Regions from separate parts of the Oceanobacillus sp. CAU 1775 genome, predicted to be linked through region 1. Evidence: a T-box and tRNA genes for the amino acid it is inferred to sense, from the RefSeq annotation. Region 1 holds a T-box; the other holds one or more tRNA genes.
The links. A T-box is a leader RNA that pairs with one kind of tRNA and senses whether it is charged. The one in region 1 lies ahead of ileS (isoleucine--tRNA ligase), so its partner is inferred to be a tRNA-Ile.
Positions count from the first base shown of each region.

Region 2: it has a tRNA-Ile gene. The T-box ahead of ileS (isoleucine--tRNA ligase) is inferred to sense a tRNA for this amino acid. The anticodon was not compared.

Region 1 is NZ_JBTLRO010000002.1:432,923-437,127, forward strand. It holds gene ileS (isoleucine--tRNA ligase) at 1-2,435, opposite strand, end outside; T-box leader at 2,518-2,740, opposite strand; gene ACXYMZ_RS05420 (DivIVA domain-containing protein) at 2,794-3,297, opposite strand; gene ACXYMZ_RS05425 (YlmH family RNA-binding protein) at 3,387-4,163, opposite strand; gene ACXYMZ_RS05430 (YggT family protein) at 4,176-4,205, opposite strand, start outside.
Region 2 is NZ_JBTLRO010000002.1:42,389-46,593, forward strand. It holds gene ACXYMZ_RS03370 (Na/Pi cotransporter family protein) at 1-1,084, shown strand, start outside; tRNA gene ACXYMZ_RS03375 (tRNA-Asn) at 1,288-1,362, shown strand; tRNA gene ACXYMZ_RS03380 (tRNA-Met) at 1,364-1,437, shown strand; tRNA gene ACXYMZ_RS03385 (tRNA-His) at 1,557-1,632, shown strand; tRNA gene ACXYMZ_RS03390 (tRNA-Ile) at 1,643-1,719, shown strand; tRNA gene ACXYMZ_RS03395 (tRNA-Ser) at 1,737-1,829, shown strand; tRNA gene ACXYMZ_RS03400 (tRNA-Phe) at 1,846-1,918, shown strand; gene ACXYMZ_RS03405 (superoxide dismutase) at 2,061-2,672, shown strand; gene ACXYMZ_RS03410 (peptidoglycan D,D-transpeptidase FtsI family protein) at 2,799-4,205, shown strand, end outside.

The DNA.
Region 1 (4,205 bases):
TCTAAAGCTTTAAGAACGTCATCACGAACATTCATAAAATGATTCCATTTTTCTTCATCAAAACCAGTAATTTCTCTTGGTTCAGGGATATCTGTTAATTGAACACTACTTTCTTTAACTCCTGGAATATACTCCCACACTTCTTCTGCAGTATGTGGAATAATTGGCGTTAGTAATTTTACAAGCGTCGTTAAAATTTCATAGTAAGCTGTTTGAATGCTACGACGACGTTTATTATTTGGACTCTCAATATAAAGAATATCTTTAGCAAAGTCTAAATAGAATGAGCTTAAGTCTACAGAACTAAAGTTATGAATTTGATGGAAAATTGGTGAGAATTCATAAGCTTCATACGAATTTCTTGATTCTTTTAACACTTCCTGTAAACGTTTAAGCATGAATAAGTCTACTTCTTCCATTTCTGCTTCTGGCACACTATCTTTGGCAGGATCAAAATCTGCCAAGTTACCTAGCATAAAACGGAAGGTGTTTCTAATTTTACGATAAGCTTCTGAAGTTTGCTTTAGAATATCATCTGAAATTCTTACGTCAGCTTGATAATCCACAGAAGAAACCCATAGACGTAAAATATCTGCACCCAATTGCTTTTGAACTTTACCTGGAAGAATAACGTTCCCTAAAGACTTACTCATTTTACGGCCATTACCATCTAAAACAAATCCGTGACTAATGATTGCTTTATATGGAGCTTTACCTGTTACAGCAACTGCAGTAGAAATGGAAGAGTTAAACCAACCACGATATTGGTCACTACCTTCTAGATAAATATCTGCAGGACGCTGGTGGTCTTCACGATTCATTAGGACACCTTCATGAGAAGATCCTGAATCAAACCATACATCCATAATGTCTGTTTCTTTTGTAAAGGTTCCGTTCGGGCTATGTTCTGAAGTAAATCCTTCTGGAAGTAAGTCCTTAGCTTCTCTTTCAAACCACACATTTGACCCATGCTCTTTGAATAATTCAGATACATGATTCACTGTTTCCTCAGTAATAATTGGTTCTCCATCTTCACCATAGAAAACAGGGATAGGAACACCCCATGTACGCTGTCTAGAAATTACCCAGTCTTGACGATCACGAACCATATTATATAGTCTCGTTTCGCCCCAGTTTGGATACCATTTAACTTCTTTAATTTCATCTAAAATGTCTGATCTAAAGTCTTTAATAGACGCAAACCATTGTGGTGTTGCACGGAAAATCGTAGGTTTCTTTGTTCTCCAGTCATGTGGATAAGAGTGCGTAATGAAGTCTAGTTTTAATAACGCACCTACTTCTTCCAATTTTTCAGTAATTGCTTTATTTGCAGTGTCATAGAACAAGCCTTCAAATCCTGGAGCTTCTTCTGTAAATACACCTTTATCATCTACAGGAGATAAAGCGTAAATTCCATATTTTTGGCTAACGTAGAAGTCATCTTCACCATGTCCTGGTGCTGTATGAACACAACCAGTACCAGCGTCAGTTGTTACATGGTCTCCCAACATAACAAGTGAATCACGGTCATAGAATGGATGTTTAGCCACTACTTTATCCGCTTCTTCACCTTTAAAGTTTTTCACAACTTCATGATTTTCCCAGCCTAACTCTTCTGCAACTTCTTCTAACAATGCTTTAGCAACGACATATCTTTCATCTTTTACCTTTGCAACAACATATTCTAAATCTGGATGTAAGCTAATCCCAAGGTTCGCAGGTAATGTCCAAGGAGTCGTTGTCCAGATAATAATTTTATCTCCAGTTTCTAATACTCCCTTACCATCTGTCACATCAAAAGATACATAAATAGACGGTGAGCGCTTATCATAGTATTCAATTTCAGCTTCAGCTAATGCTGATTCAGAAGATGGTGACCAATATACTGGTTTTAGAGCCTTATAGATGTAGCCCTTCTTCGCCATTTCACCAAAAACTTTAATTTGAGCTGCTTCATAATCCTTTGTCAACGTGATGTATGGATTATCCCAGTCACCACGAACTCCTAAGCCTTTGAACTGTGTACGTTGTTTATCAACTTGGTCCAATGCGTACTCTTCACATAGCTTTCTAAATTCAGCAATTGGCATTTCTTTTCTTTTGATTTTTTTATTTTTAGTCAAAGCTGTTTCGATAGGTAGACCATGCGTATCCCAACCTGGAATATATGGTGCATGATAACCAGTCATTGATTTGTAACGGTTAATCATATCTTTTAGCACTTTATTTAGTGCATGACCAATATGAAGATCACCGTTAGCATATGGAGGTCCATCATGCAGGTTAAATAGTGGACGACCTTTTGTTCGTTCTAATACTTGTTCATAAATTTTTTCTTCTTCCCACTTTTTCTGTCTTTCAGGTTCTTTGTTTGGTAGATTTCCACGCATTGGGAATTCCGTTTTTGGCATCAATAATGTCTCTTTATAATCCATTGAATTTCCTCCTAAATTATCTTTCAATTCATTTATAAGATTTCTTTAATTATAGCTATAAAAAAAGCCCTCTCCATCCCTGGAAAGGGACGAGAAGACTCGCGGTACCACCCTTATAAATTTAAATATGACCATTTAAATTCACTCAAAATCTGTTAACGGTGACTAACCGTTCATCGTTACTGTTATTTCACAATGACTACATCGGGAGTGATTTTCCAAAAGTAATTTCTATCAGGCTCGCACCAACCCTGATTCGCTAATTAGAAAAAATACTTCTATACTGTCTCCGTCAACGTATTTCTGGATTCTTTTAAGATATATGAATTATATGTAAAATTTATAATAACGTCAAGAACTAAGCGTTGTTCTGCATTAATTCCTCTTCATCACTGATTTCTTCACTAAATAGTTCTTCCCAATCATCTGTCTCAATCATTTCCAATTGAGCTTCAACAATCATCTTCAAGCGAGTTCTGAACACTTTGGCTTGTTTCTTCAGTTCTTCAACATCCATCGCAATTCTTCTTGATTTACTTAAAGCTTCATTAATGATTCTGTCTGCATTTTTCTCTGCTTCTTTAATAATTAATTTTGATTCCTTCATTGCATTGGCTCTAACATCTTCAGCAGTTTCTTGTGCAACAAGAATTGATTTGTTTAGCGTTTCTTCAATGTTTGTGAAATGTCCAAGTCTTTCTTCCATTTGTTTCACTTGTTCTTCCAAAGCTTTCTTTTCGCGAATAACAATTTCGTAATCTTTTACGACGCGATCTAAAAACTCATTTACTTCATCTTCGTCAAATCCACGAAATTTATTCGTAAATTCCTTATTATGGATATCTAATGGTGATAATGGCACAGTGGCCACCTCCTTTTACGATTTATGATAATTTTTGACTTCTATACTTTATTCAACAAGAATACAAATTGTCCTGCCTGAGGTAAAATCTATTGCAGCGTTGCTGTCGTTATTCGCCATTTTTCTTTTCGTGTTTGCCCAGCAATACTGACTACTTTACTTCGGCCCTTACCTATAAGAGAAATCATATCCCCTTCTTGTAAAGCAAACTTATTATCTTGAACAACTTTATGATTAACTTTCACACGTTGTTTTTCAATTGCTTGTTGAGCATCTTTTCTAGAAATACGATAGATTTCTTTTAGAATCACATCTAGTCTCATGGATGATACCGTTTTTGTTGATTCCAACCAATTTGGCTTATGATCTATTAGCGAAGTAACTGGTACTTCTTTTAAATTAACTTTTGCATTTTTTATAGATAAAAGATTCATGATAACATACTGTGAAATTTCACTTGTCACGATGATTTGAAGCTTTCCTGATTTAACGTAGATATCTCCAAGTTTTTCTCTTATTACACCTAATGAGAGAAATGCACCCATCACATCACGGTGCGTAAGAGTAATGAATTTCTCTTCATATCTTGCTTCAAGGATAGATAATTGAAAAGCTTCTTCAGAGATTTCTTCATAGAACGGAGCAATTATCATACGCTTTCTTTCAGCATATGCTGATCCACCAGAGTAATAGAGTTTTAATTCTTCATTCGTTTCACCGATAATCATGGTGACTATTTGTTGTTCTCTAGGATCAAGAAAATCAGTTAATCTTGGTATATATGTTTGTTCTACTTCGTCTTTCCAAGACATCACTTGGTCAATAAAAGGTTGTTCTTCTTTACGAAAATGTTGATAAATATCCATTTCATACTTCCTTTAAAATAAAAACATTTGGAAAAATGTGTA
Region 2 (4,205 bases), 390 kb from region 1:
TGGAACAGTCTTTACGTTAATCGTCCAAAGTTCGACAGCTACTATTGGTATTTTGCAGGGATTATATGCAGAAGGTGCTATAGAACTCAAAGCTGCATTACCAGTATTGTTTGGTGATAATATAGGTACAACTATTACAACTATTCTTGCTTCATTAGGAGCATCTATAGCTGCTAAAAGAGCAGCGTTGACACATGTAATTTTCAATCTAGTTGGTACAGTTATTTTTCTACTCTTTTTAGGATTATTTACATCCTATATTACATGGCTTCAAGTTCAATTGAACCTAAATGAACAAATGACTATTGCATTTGCTCACGGTTCATTTAATGTGTTAAACACAATTATTCAGTTTCCAATTATCGGAGGATTAGCATGGTTAGTTACTAAGTTAATCCCTGGAGAAGATACTGTTATTGAATATAAGCCAAAACACTTAGATCCAATTTTAATTAGACAATCTTCGACACTTGCTCTAGAACAAGCGAAGGCAGAAGTAGTTCATATGGGTGGTTTTGCTTACCAAGGATTAGATGAGACGCTCAAGTTTGTTAGTACTTCCAATCCAAAACATGCTGAAATAGCTCGTCAAATTGAAGGTGCAATTAACAATTTGGATAGAGAGGTAATGGAATATCTTGTTGATATATCAGCAGATTCCATGACGAAACTAGAGAGAGATAAACATTCATTCCTGATGGACAGCGTCCGAGACATTGAAAGAATCGGAGATCATTTCGAAAATATTCTAGAACTTGTTGAATATAGAATTACGAATAAAGTCCACTTGACAGAACAAGCAATGGAAGATCTTAATAATATGTTTAATCTCACATTATTAACGGTGAAGCAATCGATTGAATCTCTTGAAAATCGTGATAAAGAGGCCGCATTAGAAGTTGTTAAAAAAGAAGAACAAATCGATCAGATGGAAAGAAACTTCCGTAAAAAACACATCATACGTGTGAACGAAGGTCTTTGTAGTGCCACCTCAGGTATTGTATTTGTCGATATATTAAGTAACTTAGAAAGAATTGGTGACCATGCAGTAAATATTGCAGAAGAAATACTTTCTGAATCATAAAGTATGGAAGAGGAGGGAGTCCTCCTCTTTTATATGCATTTTACAAAAATATGTAGTATAATATATTTTCATCAACTGATTTTATAGTTTATAAAGTAATAAAAACTGCGTTTGGTAAAAACTTTTGCCAATCTGCAAAATAATGTTGACATAATTGTTACTACATGGTAAATTATATCTTGTTGTTATAAATTTTGTGTTATTCCACAGTAGCTCAGTGGTAGAGCAATCGGCTGTTAACCGATCGGTCGTAGGTTCGAATCCTACCTGTGGAGCCATGGCGGCGTAGCTCAGCTGGCGAGAGCGTTCGGTTCATACCCGAAAGGTCGGGGGTTCGATCCCCTCTGCCGCTATTAAGAAATGCATAAGATATAGAAGCTTTTGTATGATGAGAATTAATTTTATTGTAATTTCAAAAGCTTCTGGTATCTATGCTTATCAAAGTTATAAAATCCTAATAATATACTTTATGGCGGTCGTGGCGAAGCGGTTAACGCACCGGATTGTGGCTCCGGCATACGTGGGTTCGATCCCCACCGGTCGCCCCATATATACTTAGGACCCTTAGCTCAGTTGGTTAGAGCTATCGGCTCATAACCGATCGGTCGCAGGTTCGAGTCCTGCAGGGTCCACCATTTTCATATATTCATACGGAGGTATACCCAAGTCCGGCTGAAGGGATTGGTCTTGAAAACCAACAGGCGGGTCAAACCGCGCGGGGGTTCGAATCCCTCTACCTCCTCCATTTTTTTAATACATACGGCTCGGTAGCTCAGTCGGTAGAGCAACGGACTGAAAATCCGTGTGTCGGCGGTTCGATTCCGTCCCGAGCCACTTCTAAAACAAGTCTAGTACTTGTTTTTTTATTTTGCTATTCTTTTTACTTAATAATTCTGTAAGCTTTAAATTTGCATGGAACATGAAGCTTTGATAATCTAATAGTGAATGAAAAAAGATTATGGGAGGAAGATTAATTATGGCAAAATTTGAATTACCAGAGTTACCTTACGCTTACGATGCATTAGAAAAGTCTTTCGACAAAGAAACAATGAATATCCACCATACGAGACATCACAACACGTATGTTACAAATTTAAATGCAGCACTTGAAGGGCATGCAGACCTACAAGAAAAATCAATTGAAGATTTAATTAGTGATTTAGATGCGGTTCCTGAAAATATTCGTACTGCAGTACGCAATAATGGTGGGGGGCACGCTAACCACAGTTTCTTCTGGAAGATTCTATCTCCAAATGGTGGAGGAGAGCCTACAGGAGAGTTAGCTGATAAAATCAATGCTAAATTTGGTTCATTTGACAAATTTAAAGAAGAATTTGCAGCAGCAGCTACTGGTCGCTTCGGATCAGGTTGGGCATGGCTAGTTAGCAATAACGGTGAACTAGAAGTAACTAGTACTCCGAACCAAGATTCACCACTAATGGAAGGTAAGCATCCACTAGTTGGACTTGACGTATGGGAGCATGCGTATTACTTAAAATTCCAAAACAAACGTCCTGATTATATCTCAGCATTTTGGGATGTTGTAGATTGGGAAGAAGTTAATAAAAATTACAACGCTGCAAAATAATAGTTTAAAAATAAAAATCACGTAGATGATCTACGTGATTTTTATTTTTGTTATTATTTAAAACAAATACACATGAAATATGCTAAAATAGATAAGTATATTATGAAGCAAACAGGGGTGCCTAAGATGGTTGATAAAAAGAAAAATAAAAGTAAAAAAAATGCGCAGCTACCCTTTCGAACAAATATTATATTTTTTGTTGTATTCTTACTTTTTTCAACGCTAATTTTACAACTTGGTGTTGTTCAAATATTAAATGGTGAAGCATTTCAAGAAGAGATTGATCGTACCGTTCAAGATAGAACAAAGATCCCAGTTCCAAGGGGAAAAATATATGATAGAAATCTTAATGTAGTTGTCGATAATAATGCACTTTATTCAATAACCTATACACCTCCTAAGGGTGTTCAAGCACAAGATAGATTAGATGTTGCTGAAAAGCTAGCACAGTTCATAGCAATGGACAGTGAAGAAGAATTAGATAAAGTTACTGACTTTGATAAAAGGGAATATCTTTACTTAAAGGACCTTCAAAAAAACGTTGGTGTTGCAGAAAAAGATAAGGAACCAACATTCGCAGATCGCTTAACAGATGAAGAGAAAAAAGATTTATCAAATGCACAAATTTATCGTGAAGTACTCAATAAAATTACAGACGATGAAGTAGATGATAGTAATTTTACAAAACAAGATTTAGAAGTTATTCGAATTAAAAAAGAATTAGATAAAGCATATTCGCTAACTCCCCAAATTGTTAAAAATGAAAATGTAACACCTGAAGAATATGCATTAGTATCTGAAAACCTTGCTGATTTGCAAGGGATAAATGCAACAACAGACTGGGATAGGGAATATACCTATGGATCAACATTCAGATCCTTACTTGGTAACATTACGAGTCATTCTGCAGGGATACAAGCTGAAGATTTGGATTACTATTTGACAAGGGGTTACAGCAGGACTGACCGTGTTGGAATTAGTGGTTTAGAAAAACAGTATGAAGAGTATCTAAGAGGTAGAAAAGAACAGATTGAATATACTACAACAAAATCAGGTGCTGTGATTGATTCTGAAGTTATTGTAAAAGGGGAAAAAGGTAAAGATCTGATTCTAACAATTGATATGGAATTCCAAAAAGAAGTTGATAAAATCCTTCAAGAAGAATTGGAGCATGCCATAAATATTGATCGCTATAATAATCCTTTAATGAAAGATGCATTGGCAGTTGTCATGAACCCAAAAACAGGGGAACTTCTTGCTGTTTCAGGACAAACGTATAATTCAGAAGACCGTACTTTTTCACACAATCCGCAAAAGACTTTGCTAGATACGCATGTTCCAGGATCTGTAATAAAAGGAGCAACTGTTTTAGCGGGATTAGATTCAGGGGTCATTTCGCCTGGTCAAACATTCTTTGATAGTCCAATAACTATTAAAGGTTCGCCAACGATGCGGTCATTTTCTTCAACGATTGGCTCCGCTAATGACATAAAAGCTTTAAAAGAATCTTCCAACGTGTATATGTATTATATT